Regions from separate parts of the Lysinibacillus sp. 10T31 genome, predicted to be linked through region 1. Evidence: riboswitches for the same ligand, from Rfam matches in the RefSeq annotation. Region 1 holds a riboswitch; each other region holds the start of a gene.
The links. A riboswitch is a leader RNA that binds a small molecule or an ion and turns the genes downstream of it on or off. The one in region 1 is predicted to bind cobalamin.

Region 1 (4,422 bases):
AAGCAGATTTATAATACCAAGTCGTCACAGGTGATAAATCAGGTACTGTTACTGGAATTTTGTAATCCTTCTTCTCTTCTGAATAACTCTTTTGGAAGATTGGATCAATCGTAGCCGTACTGCCCGCTAAAATGGATGTTGATGAGTTCGGTGCAACTGCCATTACATAGCCGTTACGCATACCTTTCTCAGCAACCGCGGCGCGTAACGCATTCCATTTATTGCTGTCGTAGCCACGTTTGTCAAAATACGCACCAGTATGCCAATCTGAGCCTTCAAATAATGGGTATGCTCCTTTTTCACATGCCAAATCGTTAGAAGCACGAATCGTTAAATAAGCAATTTCTTCATAGAGCTTGTCCGCAAATTCTACTGCTTCCTCAGACTCCCATTGAATTTCTTTCAAAGCTAATAAATGGTGCCAGCCAAATGTGCCAAGCCCAATACCACGGTAGCGTAGGTTCGTACGCTCTGCTTGTTTTACTGGAATTGTATTTAGAGCAATAACGTTATCTAGCATACGTACTTGAACTGGGATCAATCGTTCTAGAACACCAGCCGGTACAGCTCTACCTAAATTAATAGATGATAAGTTACATACAACGAAATCTCCAGGTTTGCGACGTGTTACGATGACATCATCCTCTAAGGTAATAGATTCGAACTCAGTAGCTGACATATTTTGGAATATCTCTGTGCACAGGTTCGAGCTGTAAACCATTCCTTCATGCTTATTCGGATTCATGCGATTGACTTCATCTCGATAGAACATAAACGGTACGCCTGTTTCAAGCTGTGAGCGCATAATACGCTTCATAATATCAATAGCTGGTACGACTTCACGACTTAACAATGGATTCGCGATACATTCCGCATATTTAGTACGGAAAGAGCCATCACCCTTTTTCTCATCGTAGAAATCCTCTAGTGAGAATCCCATAACCTCTCGTACTTCATGTGGGTCAAATAAATGCCAATCCCCACGTGCCTCAACAGTTTCCATAAATAAATCTGGTAGGCACAGCCCTGTGAAAATATCATGGGCACGCAGACGCTCATCCCCATTGTTTAAGCGTAAATCTAAAAACGTAAAGATGTCTTTATGCCAAACATCTAGATAGACAGCAATAGCTCCTTGTCGTTGCCCAAGCTGATCGACTGAAACCGCCGTATTGTTAAGCTGTTTAATCCATGGTAAAACGCCACTTGATGCACCTTTAAAACCTTTAATAGATGAGCCTCGGCTACGAATTTTCCCCATATAAACACCAATACCACCGCCGTACTTCGATAAAGTTGCGACATCTGTATTCGTGTCATAAATACTTTGTAAACTATCATCTACTGTATCGATAAAGCAACTTGATAGCTGACCATGTGTTTTACCTGCATTTGATAATGTTGGTGTAGCAACAGTCATATATAAATTACTCATCGCCCAGTAAGATTCACGGACTTTTTCTAAACGATTTTCTGTTTCATCCTGCATCAGGGTCATTGCAATGACCATCCATCGTTCCTGTGGTAGTTCCACTGGTGTTTTCGTGTAATCACGGACTACATAGCGGTCCATCAATGTTTTTAAGCCAATATACGTAAACAACTCATCTCGACTTGGATCTAAATAAGAAGCAAGTTCCTGAAGCTCCTGCTCACTATATTTTGTTGTTAAACTTTCATGATACAAACCAGCTTCTGTATAGTGTGCTAATTGTTCTGGGAAAACCTTATAAACATCCTTTACTGAAACTCCACGGCGCATTGCAAATTGATCATATAGTTTTTCTAAATAAATTTGAGCTGCGACAAATGTCCAGTAAGGCTCCTCCTCATCAATTAAGCTAAGCGTTTGTAAAACCATCGCATCTGCCCATGCTTCAAATGTGGCATTATCGTTTTTTCGTAGCCATCGATCCGATAATCTTACAAAACTTTCGAGTTCATCCTCCGTGTAACTTTTCTTGAGCTTAGCAATTTGCTGTTCGATTTGAATTGTCATGTTCTCATTCTCTCCCTTTCTATCTCCAGACAACACAAAAAGCGATCACGCAACATCTATCGGTTACGTGATCGCAGTAAAATCGGAAATGGAAATGAAGGACATGCACACAAAGAAGTGAACAAATCTCTCGCCTCCACTTCTCAATCCCCGAAGAATGTGTTGCTGTCTTGAACATATCGGCAGGTCTCCTGGCTCATGCTTCCTCCAAATGATAACCTTCCCGTTTTTCACAGTGGCCTACTCATCATTTGTCAGCACTTACAGTTGCGGGGACAGCTTCGGCTTAAGATGACTCTTTTTCCGAATTCCCTTTTAAACCATATTGGTACCGCTCGTCCAAAATACTATATATTGTGTTTAACTCCTAAACAAATCTAACATATTGTGTTTATTGATGCAATAGGCGTTTTGCCCCTTGCACGTTATAAAGTGCTACATTTTCTCGAAGCAAGCCCAATTACAATGCAGTTTTACGTAGTTTTTCAAAATTTCTAGGAAATTTTTTTTGTGCTAGCTGCTCTTTTTCAGGCTGTATTCCTAGCAAAACTACTGCACATGGACCAGCTGATTTCTCAACATCTAACGAACTTTCGACCTGTTGCTCGCCAAAAAGCCGAGTAAATTCGGCTTGTAGACCTTTTGATCCAACTGGCCATACTTGCTGCACGATTCCCTCTTTCCACGCCTGAAAAATAGGTTGCAACTGTGCGACATTATCAGGCTGCGCAAGGACTTCATTGCCTACAAGCGGTAGTCCATAAGTGTACCAGCTAAGCTGTTCATGCTTAGTTGCTGTGCGTTTTTGCTGCTCACCAAGCATCGTAATAGACAATCCTGATTGTAAAGTCGGCATATTGGACTCTGTGCTACCGTCTATTGGCGGACAATTATGGCCAACCTCATCAAAAACCTGCTGAATGCCTGCAACATAACGCGACCACGCTGCATCTCCTGAAAAATTAGCGAGTAAAATATGGCTTGGTAACGCATTTGCAGCAAGCTGCTCTAAAAAAGTAACACGCGCAGTTAAGTATGCCGTTAGCTTGTCTGAAGCAGACACAACATCTTGTGGTTTTTCACCAATTGCTGCGGCATTATCTGTTGTAGCAATGAGCTCACCTATTTTTATAGCATTTCTCAATGTACTCGACCTTCCTTACGCACAAACACCTTCGACAGAATTGGCATCGCAATCGCAACGATTACTAAATTTATAAGTGTTGCCAACGGAAGACTAGTCAGTGACGTCCAGTAAAATGCTGGGCTAATGATAAAGTAAAATGGTATAGGTGCTACAACACCATTTAAAACAAGTGCCACAGGCCATTTCCAGAAATGCATTCCTTTTTTATGCATAACCCCAAAGACCCATACAACAATAAACATTTCAACCGCGATAATAATATGTAGCGGTCCAAGTGGGAAGCCAGTAGTTAAGGCTGAGATAAAATGCCCAATGACTCCCGCAACCCCAGCTAATACTGGAGATAAAAAGACAACGCTCAAAAATGCGGGTGCAGAGTCAAGCGCTGCAGTTGTAATAAATGTTGGAACTTTAATGACTGCACCCACTGCACAAATTGCCGCTACCATGGCCGTGAGCGTCAATTTCATCAATCTTTGTCGATCCATTCCATTTCCTCTTTCCTTTAAATTTTTTTATAATAGCGTGGGGTTGATTTCCGTTCCGGTTGGGCGCTTTCCTGGGGGCGTCCGATGAGCCGCTTTTGTTGCTGCCGCTTCGCTTTCGCACAGAAAACATCCGCTGCGCTGCAGGGTCTCGGGCCAACACGATGTTGGTCACGAAGGCGTTATCACAGGATGTGATGCACTTAGCCTTCGTTCCTCTATCGCTAATCCCCAAGGAGTCGCCCAACCTCCACTCCAATCAACTTATTTACAAAGCATACGTCCTTGGAAATCTTATCCCCAAAATGAAAAGCCTAATAAAATTTTTTTAAAACTATATCATTTTATTTGTTCCCCGATACCGTACCAAATGCGTACGACTTGTTCGGCTTCAGCAAATAATGCTTGATACAAACGCCCACATGTATCACGCAATAATCGTGACTGTTTTTCCAGAGGCACAACTCCACGTCCCATATCGGTCACTATAATATAGACAGCACAATTTTCTTCCAGAGTCTTTAGTCTTGTCAAAATGGTTCTAACAAGGGGTTCATCATCCTCAAGATCTTGTGTTACGAGCCACTTCTCTAAGTTTTTAATAACTAATACATCGCAGGTAGAAGTGCTATCATGTAAATCGCCATCTACTAGCTCAACTTTTTGACCTGCAAGCAATTTCATGACATAGTCGGTTTTTCCACTATAGGCTCCTCCGATAAAGACATGCATCGCGCTCCCTCCTCCCAAGCCTTTCTTGTAAATGTTAAAGAAAACATTTTATCATGCAG
Region 2 (4,422 bases), on a different contig from region 1:
ACAATTAGGTAAAAAGGGTAATTATGTGTATAGCTTTGCTCAAGGCTATATACTATCACATGCTGAACCAGGCTTTTACTGTCCTGTTACTTTAACAATGGCAACGGCTTATTTACTTGATCATTATGCGAGTGATGAGGTGAAGGAGCGCTTTTTACCACATGTTTGTGCAACAGGAGATACAGAGCTATATGAGGGGGCTACATTTTTAACGGAGCGCCAAGGTGGCTCTGATGTTGGGGCGAATGTTGTGGAGGCCAGACAGGATGGCAAGCAGTATCGTTTATATGGGGAAAAATATTTTGCATCTAACGCTGGAATGTGTGGAGTAACCATGGTATTGGCGCGTATGAAAGGGGCTCAGGCAGGCTCAAAGGGCTTAACATTGTTCGCCGTTCCATGGCGAAATGAGGATGGCACAGTTAATAACCTGCGCATTCGGCGTTTAAAGGATAAACTTGGCGTTAGAGCAGTACCTTCTGGTGAGGTGGAATTTGATGGTGCACTAGCATATGTTGTCGGTGACCCGAATAAAGGGATTTACTATATGCTGGAGGCGCTTAATTTATCAAGAATTTGCAATGCGGTTGCTTCTATCGGCATTATGCGCCGCGGTTATTTAGAGGCGAAGCATTATGTGACAAATCGTCATGCCTTTGGTAAACCTTTAACGCAATATCCTATGATTCAGGATTCACTAGGGAAATTCGCTGCCAAGCTTCATGTAGAAGTTGCCGCAGTTTTTGATCTTATTCAGCTGTACGATAAAGTAACTAGTGGGCAGGGGAATAAAGAGGACATCATTTTGAATCGCTTGTATATTGCTATTATGAAAAAAGAAACGGCAGAGCAAGCTGTACATTATGCAAGTGAAGCCATTGAATTACATGGCGGAAACGGCTATATTGAAGATTTTGTTACACCTCGGTTATTACGAGATGCACAGGTACTTACTGTGTGGGAGGGGACTGCGAATATTTTAGCTTTAGAGCTCATTCGTTTAGTTGATAAGTTTCGTGTGCACGAAATGTTTGTTCGTGTCATGGAAGAACGTCTAGAAAAACTAGCTACCAGTCCATTAGTCGAAATTGTCGTGGAGCAATTAGCAACACTAGATTCAACTTTGCAAACATTTAGCCGTTTAGATGATGCAACAAAAACTTTTGAGGCAAAAAAGGTCGCAGAGAAAATGGCGCACTTATATGAAAGTGTTGTAGCAGTCGAATGGGCACAAAGATTCGGTGGCAAATATGAGAAGCTAGCAGATATTTATTTAGAGAACACATGGGCATTACGAGAAATGGGTGCACCAATGAAAACGGTACAGTATTTTTCAGATATCGTCTAATTTCTTTAAGTATGCCGGGCATAATTGATTTGTTTAGAAGTCGTCTCGAATGGAGGCGACTTCTTTCATTTTCATGTATAATACAATCAACTGAATATTATAAAGGTTCTTTACTTAAGTAAAGTGAAAAGGGAAATCGGTGTAATTCCGATGCGGTCCCGCCACTGTATGTGTGAGTTTTTTCAATCTGCGCCACTGAAAATTTCGGGAAGGCTTGAAAAAGCGTATGGAGCACGAGCCAGGAGACCTGCCTTTATAGAAAACACGTTGTAGCCTACGAGGATAGGATGGTGGATTTTGTATATGTATTTTTGTGCAAATTTGACCCCCTCATTGTTTTATGATGAGGGGTATTTGTTTTGGAAGATGAATGTCGATAAATTTGAAAACATGGGCGATAAATTCACAATGTTAGGTGATAAACTCAAAAAGTTAGGCGATAAATTCACAATGTTGGGTGATAAACTCAAAAAGTTGGGCGATAAATTCACAATGTTAGGTGATAAACTCAAAAACTTGGGGAGATAAACTCAACATGTTGGCTGGAAGTTCGCAATGCTGATGATAACCCCGAAATGTTAGGCGATAAAAAACTAAAATGTATCGATCAATCAGAAAAACAATCAAAACTATACGCGCAAATAGACTAAGGAGGATTCACATGAAGAAAATTTGGAAAATAGGGTTATCAGCATTTTTAGCTATTGGCTTACTTGCTGCATGTAATACAAAAGAGGCGACAAATGAAAAGCCGTCATCTTCTGAGCAACAAGAGACATCAAAAGTAGATCAAGCAACATTCCCAATGACGATAACGGATGCTACTGGCAAGGAAATTACGCTTGAAGCACCGCCTGAAAAAATTGTCTCACTCATTCCGAGTAACACAGAAATTTTATTTGGCCTTGGCTTAAATAATGAAATAGTTGGCGTGACAGATAATGATGATTATCCACCAGAGGCTACTAAAAAAGATAAGGTTGGCGGTATAGATTATAATATTGAACAAATTATTGCGTTAACGCCAGATATCGTTTTTGCACATGTATCGGGTATGAGTTATTCAAAAGGAGCAATTGAACAGCTTGAGGCTGCCGGTGTGAAAGTATTTGTTGTAGCGGATGCAAAAAACTTTAATGAAACTTACACAACGATTGAACAGCTTGGTCGTGCAACGGGGAAACTAGAAGAGGCTAAAAAAATAGTCGCAAATATGAAGGCAAAAGTTGAAGAAGTTGAAACAAAACTTAAGGGTGTTGAGCCAAAGAAAGTCTTTGTAGAATCGTCTGATGAGCCACAGGTTTATACAGCTGGTAAAGGTACATTTATGAATGAAATGCTAGAAATGATTCATGCTGAAAATGTAGCAGCAGATGTAAATGGCTGGTATCCAATTGAAGCTGAACAAATTATTGCGAAAAATCCAGATGTCATTGTTGTGGCATATAATTATGTACCGAATATTTTAACGAAAATTCCACAACGTCCAGGCTTTGAGACAATAACTGCCGTAAAAAATAAGGCTATTGTACAAGTGGATGAAAGTACGACAAGTCGTCAAGGTCCTCGGTTAGCAGATGGTTTTGAGGAATTAGCAAAGGCCGTTTACCCAGAGGCGTTTAAATGAGTAAAACAATTGCAGCCTATGTAACAGCAATTACGCTTTTAATCATTAGCATCTGGTGTGGTGTAGCGATAGGCTCAGTTCATATTCCATTAGAAGTATTGTGGAATAGGGCGGCTGATGAAACAGCTGCCAATATTTTATGGAAGATTCGTTTACCTCGAGTGATGCTAGCAGGGCTTGTAGGGGCATCACTTGCAATTGCAGGGGCAGCTTTTCAAGGCCTATTAAAAAATCCTTTGGCTGATCCTTATACGTTAGGTGTTTCCTCTGGTGCATCAGTGGGCGCAGTGATGACGATTTTCTTTAGTGTGTCAATACCTGTAATCGGTCATTTTACATTGCCAACCTTTAGTATGATAGGTGCCATATTAACGATGTTTGCTGTTATGGGCTTTGCTAGAATAGTAGACCGTTCACTAAAAATGGAAACTCTTATTTTAACAGGAGTTATATTTAGTTCATTTTTAGGTTCTTTGATTTCATTAATGATCGCATTATCTGGTGAGGAGCTACGCCAAGTGATTGGTTGGCTGCTCGGCTCAGTATCGATGCGTGGTTGGCCATACGTTCAGATGATTATCCCGTTTGTCATAATTGGCTCCATTATGCTTTGGACACAAAGACGTGAATTAAATGTTCTGTTATATGGTGAAGAACGCGCAAAGCATTTAGGTGTCAATGTTAAGCGCAGTAAATATATTATTTTAGTGGGTGGGTCCATGTTGACAGGAGCTGCGGTAGCTGTTTCTGGAACGATAGGCTTTGTTGGTTTAGTCGTGCCTCATATGACGAGAATGGTTTGGGGTTCCGATCACCGTCATTTATTGCCATTATCATTTTTTAATGGGGCAACTTTGCTGATTATTTGTGATTTAATAGCACGAACAATTATTATGCCAAGAGAGCTACCGATTGGTGTCATTACTGCATTTATTGGAGCGCCCGTTTTTTCTTATATTTTTTATAAGCAACGTAGAAGCAAGGGGGTACGGGCATGATTGTTGTTGAACATCTTTCCGGCGGCTATGAAGACGTACCTATCGTCCAAGATATAAGTTTTTCCGTTGAAAAAGGCAAAATATTAGGGATTTTAGGCCCGAATGGTAGCGGGAAATCCACACTGTTAAAAGTAATAAGTGGCATACTACCAGCAACCGCAGGCACTATATTAGTAGATGGTAAAAATATTAGCTCTTACAATGCGCGTGCATTAGCAAAAAAAATGGCGGTGCTACCACAATTACATGCAAATGCCTTTTCAAACAGTGTTCGAGAGGCAGTATCACTTGGACGTTATCCACATCAAACAGGCTTCTTTTCGAGCTGGACTGATCGTGATGAACAGGCAGTCCAACATGCGATGATGCAAACGGGTGTGAAACGCTATGAACAGACACCGATGGAATTTTTATCGGGCGGTGAACAGCAAAGAGTTTTTGTTGCCCAA
Region 3 (4,422 bases), on a different contig from region 1:
GATTTCAGTTAAAAGGAACTGTGAAATCTTATGATAATTTTACAGTACTATTACTAGATGCTGAAAGCAAGCAACACCTTATTTACAAACATGCTATTTCTACATTTGTTCCAGCAAAGCAAGTAGATTTTTTAGAGACAGAAGAATAGAAACATTATAGTAAAACAGTTAGTGTTCATGACACTAGCTGTTTTTTTGCCTACAGGCTATAATGTAAGAGGAAATCGACATATTGGAGGACTACACAGATGAAAACTATGGATACAACAGAAATATTAGAACTATTAGATGCGAACGAAGACCTATATATTATTGATGTTCGTGAAGATGATGAGGTAGCACAAGGCATGATCCCTGGTGCTCAACACATTGCTCTTGGGACAATCCCTGAGCGCTTAGGTGAATTAGATGCTTCTAAGCCATACATTATCGTTTGCAAGGCTGGCGGTCGTTCAGCAAATGCTTGTGCATACCTAGAAGCTCAAGGCTTTGACGTAACAAACCTTGAAGGCGGCATGCTTGCTTATGATGGAGAGTTAGAATTTAAATAATGTTCGATTGAAACCCTCGTTTATACGAGGGTTTTTCTTATACAATCGGGTGGTGAAAGATTAAAGTGGTTCGCTATTATTTGGTAAAAATGTGTTATGATAGCAACGTGCAAGGAGGGATTAGTATGTATCAGACAATAGCACCCCCAACAATGTCTTTACAGTAGAATCTGCTGTTTAGGCATTCAATAAAAGCTTGCTAATTCTCGATAGATTCTACTGTATATCGAAGACTATATACATGTAGAAAGTAGGAATTAGAAATGAGCGGAAAACTATCTTTTATATTATCGATGATTATTTTTAGAGCTGTAGGTGTTTTTGCAAAATACATTAAGTTGCCTTCAAGTGAAATTGCCTTTTGGATGAGTCTCATTGGCTCTTGTTTTTTACTTTTGATTTTCCTATCTAAAAAAGAAAGGTTTTCGAAAACAACTATTTTGCAAAATAAATGGCCATTGGTACTTTCGAGCTTTGCCTTATGCGGCAATTGGATTTTCCTTTTCCAAGCGTACAAGGAAACAACTATCGCAAATGCAGCTCTAAGCTACTATTTCGCGCCAGTACTAGTGATTTGTTTGTCACCTATAGTGTTAAAAGAGAAAATATTATTAAGAAAAATTTTTTATGTTTGTGTTGCTCTTGTAGGTCTGTATTTTATCGTTCAAAGTCAAACTACCGAAACGAGCGAACATTATATCGGTATTGTATATGGGCTTGTTGCAGCTTATTTCTATACAATAGTCACATTCACCAATAAATATATCCGTGGATTAAAAGAACCTGATAATGCGATTATTCAGCTTGCTTTAGCAGCGTTATTCCTTGCGCTTTATCTTTTGGGGACCAATGGGTTTCAAGTCATGCAAATCGATATAAAATCATTTAGTTTACTTATTGCATTGGGCATTGTCCATGCTGGAATCGGCTTCCTTCTGTTCTTTTTCGGAATGCGTCATCTAAAAGGGCAAAGTATAGCTATTTTAAGCTATATTGATCCACTCACATCATTAGTGATTTCGACGATGATTATAGGAGAGAAAATGGCGACCCTACAAATAATAGGAGCTATTCTATTACTCGGCGCAACATTTCTGAGTGAAATAGATAAAACAAAGCGAATTTCACAGTAGTAAACGAACAAGAAACCCCTTGCAGACATCCAAATTTAGAAGTATTTTTGTGGCATGTTGGAACACTTCTTTAATTGTATGTGATGTTTTCTAAAAAATTAAAACATTGACACAAAAACCACTTTGCCGTAGATTTAAAGTAATTACATAAAAGCATTAGGTGCCCATTGCGGGAGAATAGGGAATAAAGTGAAAAGCTTTAGCGGTCCCACCACTGTAAAAGGGAGTTTCATAGAGAATGCCACTAGCATCGTGCTGGGAAGGTTCTATGAAATGTTGAAATTGAGCCAGGAGACCTGCCTATCTGCTTCGGTTATATAGACGATGGAAAAGTCTGTAGTTTATTTGTTATGGAATAAACTACAGGCTTTTTATTTTTTTCTCTAAATCATTCTTCGAGTAACAAGGGCAAAAAAGAAAGGGGAAATTTTCATGCAATTATTACAACAGACGATTCAAAACATTCAAAGTGCTGACAACAAAATGATGGAGAAGGCAAGGGAACGCATAGATGCACTTTGCAAGCCTCCTGGAAGCTTGGGGAAACTGGAGACCCTTGCTGTGCAACTATCCGGAATTACAGGAGACCTATTTCCTGCGATTGATAATAAGGCGATAATTGTCTGTGCAGCAGATCATGGTGTTTGTGATGAAGGGGTAACACCTAATCCACAAAATGTGACGGTCTTTCAAACATTAAATTTTCCTAGAGGAGGGACTGGTGTCTGTGCTATTGCAAAAATCACAGATGCAAAAATTGTCACAGTAGATGTTGGCGTAAAAGAGGATATTCCGCATGATGCTGGAGTCATCATTAAAAAGATTAAATATGGTACGGACAATATGGCAAAAGGACCTGCTATGACAAGGGAAGAAGCCATTCAATCCATTGAAGTGGGAATTGAAGTAGCTACGGAAGAAGTTAAAAAAGGGATAAATGTACTCGGGACAGGTGAAATGGGTATCGGTAATACAACACCTAGTGCTGCTATATTATCGGTTCTTCACGAGTGTCATCCGAATGAAGTGACAGGCTTCGGTGCAGGAGTTGGACCAGGAGGGATTGCACATAAAGTAGAGGTTATTTACAATGCTATTGCATTAAATAAACCAAATCGTCATGATGCTATTGATATTCTTGCAAAAGTTGGAGGGCTAGAAATAGGCGCTATGGCAGGAGTAATACTTGCTGCCGCCGCACATCGAAAACCAGTTGTTATTGATGGCTTTATTTCTACTATTGCAGCTCTTATTGCATACGAACTTGAGCCAAACGTCAAAGACTATATTATTCCTTCTCATGCCTCTGAAGAACCAGGTGCAAAAATTGCCGCTGAAATGCTCGGAATTGAACCGATGCTACAAATGAATATGCGATTGGGTGAAGGCTCTGGTGCAGCTTTAGCATTTCCTATTTTGGACGCAGCATGCTCTATGATGAAAAACATGACTACATTAGAGGAAGCTATGCAGCTATTAAAATAAAGTGAAATGTCAATGGCCCTCGCTGATTATTTATAGGTAGCTAGACTCCCTCCTGCATTCTGGGAGTCTTAAGCTTGCCTTACATAGTTCGAAAGCAAATCTTTACAGAAGTCCTTTTTTAATCGCTGTAACAACAGCTCCCACACGAGATTCTACTCCAAACTTCTGAATAATGGAGGATATGTGATGCTCTACAGTTCTTTTTCCAATGCCTAATTCTTCACTAATCTCACTATTTGTTTTATCCTCTGCGACACGTTGCAATACTTCATACTCTTTTGGTGTAAGTCTAACCATATACAAACACTCCCATTTTTAATTTATATAACCATACATTAGCATAGATATATTTATTAACCTATATTTTGTACATGGTTTAATCATTTTACATTTAAAAAAATTACAAAATTGTGAAAATTGAATTTATATGTCGTGAAATACGGATTTTTTTTTTTTTTTTTATGCTAGATTGTAAACTACAAAGCAGAATGGCTGCGAGATATTTAATATTTATAAAAATATGTCAGGTCTATTGTTTTGTATAAAGTATAGAGGAGGTGTTCCTATGAAGTCAGATGAAAACAAGAAAAATTGGGAATCAACGCATTCAGCAGCTGGAAAACAGACGATAAGACCGCTAGTTAAATCTGTTGGCTGCGCTGCTTGCTGGGCTGCACATTCTATACCTCTTACTAGGGTTTGTATGCCACCTGTCACACCAATTAATGCAGCGTTATAGAAAAAATGAGAGGAGGCTTAAAAAATTTAGTCTCCTTTTATCATACGTATATCGAAAGGTGGTTGTACTATTGGAAACCGATTATCAACCAGAATTTTATATTCATTTGCAGCCAAATGGGGCATTGTTAGTTGAAAAAAGAAGCATGTACTATTTTCGCCTTAGTGGAGAGGCCGTCGAAATAGCATTATTATTAGCAAAAAATCAATCACTACAAATAACTGCCTCTATACTAAGTATAGTAAAGAAGCGAAAGATTACCGAAGAAGAATTGATTGTGATGTTAGAAGCACATCCAATAACGAATACTTGGAAATATGATGTTCCACCTTTAATGGTAACAGGGTCGATAGAGGCATATATTCCGATAAGCTGTATTTTACAGTTAACTAATGGCTGTAATTTATTTTGTTCTTTTTGCTATTCATCATCTGGAACACGTCATAAAATGGAACTGAATGCTAGTGATTGGACTACAATCATGCATAAATTAGCTACTCGTGGTATTACAGAT
Region 4 (4,422 bases), on a different contig from region 1:
AAAAGTTCGTGTTGTATCTGCCGAAAATGATAACGTTACAGTCAATTTGCCTTTAAAGCTTGTCAAGGTTGTATTAATGGCTGGACATAGCATCGCAGCGAGTATTCCTCAATCGGAAAAATACGTTAAAGATATTGACATAAACCTTATTCTAGAAGCAATCGAAAACGAATTAGATGGCCAAATTGTTGATATTAAATCGGCTAACGGGGATACCGTTTCGGTCATCATTGAATAGTGATTTGCTTATGATGCATGTGAAAGTGAAAACAAAAGACGTTCGGTTTACCCTACCAGTTCCATATGCTTTTCTAAACATTGCTATTTCAATTTTGTCTTCAAAATTTGTTCAGCAATGTGCAAACAAATGGACAAAAAAGCACTTCGAAAGAAAAAAAGTAGACTTTGCCTTTCCGCTAATAGACAAAAAAACGCTAAAGCCTATCGTTAAGGAACTGAAGAATTATAAGGGGATCGTGCTAGTTGATGTCAAAGCTAAGGACGGTACTGAGGTTAAGGTTAGACTATAATTAGAATACACCGACCAACAGATTGATATTATGAAGATTAAGCTAATTTTCTCGCTTACAATACAGAGAAAATTAGCTTTTACTTTATAATAATTTAAATTGTATATACAAAATACAATAAAAGGATTCTTTTGATGCCATTCGGTACTCCGGAGGTATGAATCAAAAGAATCTTTTTTGTATGACAGATGGCGGTTCCGAAAAGCTTATACTTGATTAGAAAAAAACAAAAAACCCCAGTTTAATACTGGGGCGACGGTTTGTCTGGTCAAGTATTTTTACTTTTCTGGGTAATCTATATGTAATGACTGTGGAACTTAACAAACTTTAGTTTTATTAAGTCGTTACAACTAAGTTAAGCTTACCCTGTTTGAAATGACCATTCATTAGAACATTATTATTTCTTCAATTTTAGGATGTAGTTAAAAAACCCCCATCAACCATTTATATGTACAAAATAGTAAGACCGTAAATTACACTCCATTCAAGTATTGTTCGAACCGTAGGATAAGAGAATATAGTGTTATTGTATTGGTTATGTCATTTGAAAAATATTCACTATAGCAATATACAAAAAGTGTTTACAAATGCTGAAATGGATTTTGTGTATCACTAGATTTGTTGCCTTGTGGTTGATTTTTTCTACTAAAATAAAATATAACTCCATTGGAATTGACGATAAAATGCATTTTAATAATAGTATAGGGAGTGAAAATGATGAGAGAAATAAGTATTGCAAAAGCTATTTCAGCAAATAGAAAAGAAAAAGGTATTACACAAGATAAACTTGCTGAGTATGTCGGTGTATCAAAGGCTTCCGTTTCCAAATGGGAGACGGCTCAAAGCTATCCGGATATCACCCTGCTACCACAATTGGCAACCTATTTTAATATAAGCATTGATGAACTCATTGGCTACCTCCCGCAAATGACAAAAAAAGATATAAAGAAAACATACCAACGGCTGGCTGAGGATTTTAGCAACAAGCCCTTTGATGATGTAGTTGATCAATGCCGGCAACGTTCCAATCAGGCGTAGGATCCGTAGCAAATGTTTATTTACTTGCAAAAGAACTACCTAAATCCCACAATTTATCCTCTAGATTGTCTAATAGATTTTTTGTTCTCTTTTCCATATTATCTGGGAGCTCATTTTCACCGAAATATGCAAGGTTCAAACTCTCATCATCCTTTTTCTCCAATACACCACTTACATTTTTAGCAACATAAAGATGAATGACTGTATAGACTTCATCCCCATTTGGATATTGGAAATAATAATCTGGTCCCGAAAAAACACCAATCAAGTCAAATTCATTGGCCACGAGTCCTGTTTCTTCATAGAGCTCACGGCTAGCAACTTCTTCTAAAGTTTCGTTTAGTTCCATCGAGCCCCCAGGTAATCCCCAATCCAACGTATCCGAACGATGTTGAAAGAGAATTTTCTTATCATCGTTTATCACAAGAATTGTCGCTCCGATGCTTATAATTGGTCTACTACCGATAAGTTTCCTTAATTCTGAAATATACCCCATATTCGCCCCCTAATACTTTTCATTAAAAAATATATTCGCTTTTTCAAAATATGAATCCTCTATTTTACTCACAAATAATAAAAATAGCTTCATTGGTATTGATTAACAATCTTTTTTTGTACGAAATAGTGCTTAAAAACATAGAATAGTTCTTTAAAAATGAAAAATAGCTTATTATGATCAAGTTTTTTTGAATTCCGACTATATTGATTGTTTTGAAAACTATATGTTAAGGTAAAAAGACAAATTGAATATGCTAAATTTTGGTGGTTCAAATGGTTTTGATTCCATTTGATTAAAAGGGAAGTTGGTGAGAGTCCAACACTGTCCCGCAACTGTATTTAGGAGTTCGATAACAAGGCCACTGTTTTGTTTGTCAAAATGGGAAGGTGTTATCGTAGCGTTGATCATAAGTCAGGAGACCTGCCACTAAGGTAAGCATCAATTGACCTACGAGGATAGGGAGGTGTTAGCTACTGCATGATCTTTGTGAATTCATGTAAATTCACTGTTTATTTGCTTTGTCATGCTTTTGTAGATTAACAACTTCTCAAAGGGGTAGAAGTTGTTTTTTTGTTGTTCTTTCGTGTTTGAATGGTAACGCTTTCAAGAATAATTAAACAAAGGGGTTGTAATGAATGGAGTTAAATTATTCACCAGGTCTTGATGGCATCATTGCCGCTGAAACAAAGCTATCTTTTTTAGACACTGTAGGAAGTCAAATTGTAATAAGGGGTTATGATTTGATTGAAATATCACAGAGATATTCGTACTTAGACATTGTTTACTTATTGTTGCATGGAGAAATACCAACTATCGAGCAACGGACTGATTTACAGGACAAGTTGAAATCTAATTATCAGGTTCCACAAGAGATTTTTCAAATTTTCAAGTTATTGCCTAATGGGACACATGCTATGGATGGGCTTAGAACTGGGATTTCTGTTTTAGCAGGCTATGATCAGCACATCAACGATCGTTCTACTGAAATGAATTTGACGAGAGCATATAGACTTTTAGGTGGTATGCCCAACATCGTAGCAAATAGCTATCGTGTATTAAATGGTCAAGATATCGTGGAGCCTGATAGCCAGCTTTCCTATAGTGCAAATTTTTATTACATGATTACTGGCAGAAAACCAACTGCGTTAGAAGAAGGAATCTTTGATCAGTCACTCGTTTTATATAGTGAGCATGAGATGCCAAATTCTACGTTTACGGCTCGTGTTATTGCTTCTACACAATCTGATTTGTATGGTGCTCTAACTGGGGCTGTCGCATCATTGAAAGGTAATTTACATGGCGGGGCAAACGAGGCGGTGATGTATATGCTTCTTGAAGCCAAAACAGTTGAAGGCTTTGAAACATTGCTGGAAAACAAACTACAAAATAAAGAAAAGATTATGGGCTTTGGGCACCGTGTATATATGAAAAAGATGGACCCAAGAGCGCAAATTATGAAAGAGGCTTTGTACAAATTATGTTTGGAGCAAGGGGATGACCGCTTATATCACATGTGTGAAGCTGGTGAAAAAGTAATGGTACAGAAAAAAGGGTTGTACCCAAATTTAGATTATTATGCAGCACCAGTGTACTACATGCTTGGTTTGCCGATCGAAATTTATACGCCAATCTTCTTCGGCTCACGAACTATCGGCTTATGTGCTCATGTGATAGAGCAGCATGACAATAATAGATTATTTAGACCTCGTGTCAATTATATTGGCGAGCGTCATAACCTTGAAGAATTATCGGTATAATCAAGTTTTAACAACTCGCCATAGAGCTGATGGGCATTCTGAACAATGTCCATCAGTATACTAGTATATCAAATTTATGCCTGAGAGGAAGATATAGATGATTAAAACAAATGAAATATCTAAGACAGATCAATTACTAACTGATATAGCCGATTACGTTTTAAATACAACGATTACAAGTGAAGAAGCATACGAAACAGCACGTTATGTTTTATTGGATACTTTAGGTTGTGGCATTTTGGCCTTGCAATATCCTGAGTGTACGAAACTTCTTGGTCCAGTAGTACCAGGTACAGTCGTCCCTAATGGTACACGTGTTCCGGGAACTTCCTATGTTCTTGATCCAGTAAGAGGCGCCTTCAATATCGGTTGTATGATTCGTTGGTTGGATTATAACGATACTTGGCTTGCGGCTGAATGGGGACATCCTTCAGATAATTTAGGTGGCATTTTAGCTGTTGCGGATTATTTGAGTCGCGTACGTATTGCAGAAGGTAAAGAGCCTCTTAAAATGAAAGACGTTTTAGAAATGATGATACAAGCCCATGAAATACAAGGCATTCTAGCACTAGAAAACAGCTTAAATCGTGTAGGTTTA

Region 2: it holds a riboswitch for cobalamin, as region 1 does, so the genes downstream of both, AC1DCY_RS08690 (hypothetical protein) here and AC1DCY_RS10595 (ribonucleoside-diphosphate reductase subunit alpha) in region 1, are expected to answer to the same signal.
Region 3: it holds a riboswitch for cobalamin, as region 1 does, so the genes downstream of both, cobT (nicotinate-nucleotide--dimethylbenzimidazole phosphoribosyltransferase) here and AC1DCY_RS10595 (ribonucleoside-diphosphate reductase subunit alpha) in region 1, are expected to answer to the same signal.
Region 4: it holds a riboswitch for cobalamin, as region 1 does, so the genes downstream of both, mmgD (citrate synthase) here and AC1DCY_RS10595 (ribonucleoside-diphosphate reductase subunit alpha) in region 1, are expected to answer to the same signal.

What each region holds. Positions count from the first base shown of each region.
Region 1 is NZ_JBFTHS010000015.1:21,346-25,767, reverse strand. It holds gene AC1DCY_RS10595 (ribonucleoside-diphosphate reductase subunit alpha) at 1-1,999, opposite strand, end outside; cobalamin riboswitch at 2,163-2,350, opposite strand; gene AC1DCY_RS10590 (hypothetical protein) at 2,460-3,143, opposite strand; gene AC1DCY_RS10585 (ECF transporter S component) at 3,140-3,634, opposite strand; gene AC1DCY_RS10580 (bifunctional adenosylcobinamide kinase/adenosylcobinamide-phosphate guanylyltransferase) at 3,971-4,363, opposite strand; gene AC1DCY_RS10575 (histidine phosphatase family protein) at 4,312-4,422, opposite strand, start outside.
Region 2 is NZ_JBFTHS010000011.1:81,093-85,514, reverse strand. It holds gene AC1DCY_RS08695 (acyl-CoA dehydrogenase family protein) at 1-1,348, shown strand, start outside; cobalamin riboswitch at 1,435-1,617, shown strand; gene AC1DCY_RS08690 (hypothetical protein) at 1,646-1,876, shown strand; gene AC1DCY_RS08685 (ABC transporter substrate-binding protein) at 2,010-2,975, shown strand; gene AC1DCY_RS08680 (FecCD family ABC transporter permease) at 2,972-3,973, shown strand; gene AC1DCY_RS08675 (adenosylcobinamide amidohydrolase) at 3,970-4,422, shown strand, end outside.
Region 3 is NZ_JBFTHS010000035.1:42,012-46,433, reverse strand. It holds gene hfq (RNA chaperone Hfq) at 1-149, shown strand, start outside; gene AC1DCY_RS18925 (rhodanese-like domain-containing protein) at 249-551, shown strand; gene AC1DCY_RS18920 (DMT family transporter) at 815-1,684, shown strand; cobalamin riboswitch at 1,826-2,002, shown strand; gene cobT (nicotinate-nucleotide--dimethylbenzimidazole phosphoribosyltransferase) at 2,117-3,169, shown strand; gene AC1DCY_RS18910 (response regulator transcription factor) at 3,272-3,466, opposite strand; gene skfA (sporulation killing factor) at 3,735-3,908, shown strand; gene skfB (sporulation killing factor system radical SAM maturase) at 3,979-4,422, shown strand, end outside.
Region 4 is NZ_JBFTHS010000012.1:82,718-87,139, forward strand. It holds gene AC1DCY_RS09220 (SHOCT-like domain-containing protein) at 1-238, shown strand, start outside; gene AC1DCY_RS09225 (hypothetical protein) at 249-530, shown strand; partial or broken gene AC1DCY_RS09230 (helix-turn-helix domain-containing protein) at 1,248-1,547, shown strand; gene AC1DCY_RS09235 (NUDIX hydrolase) at 1,585-2,064, opposite strand; cobalamin riboswitch at 2,315-2,509, shown strand; gene mmgD (citrate synthase) at 2,703-3,824, shown strand; gene AC1DCY_RS09245 (bifunctional 2-methylcitrate dehydratase/aconitate hydratase) at 3,922-4,422, shown strand, end outside.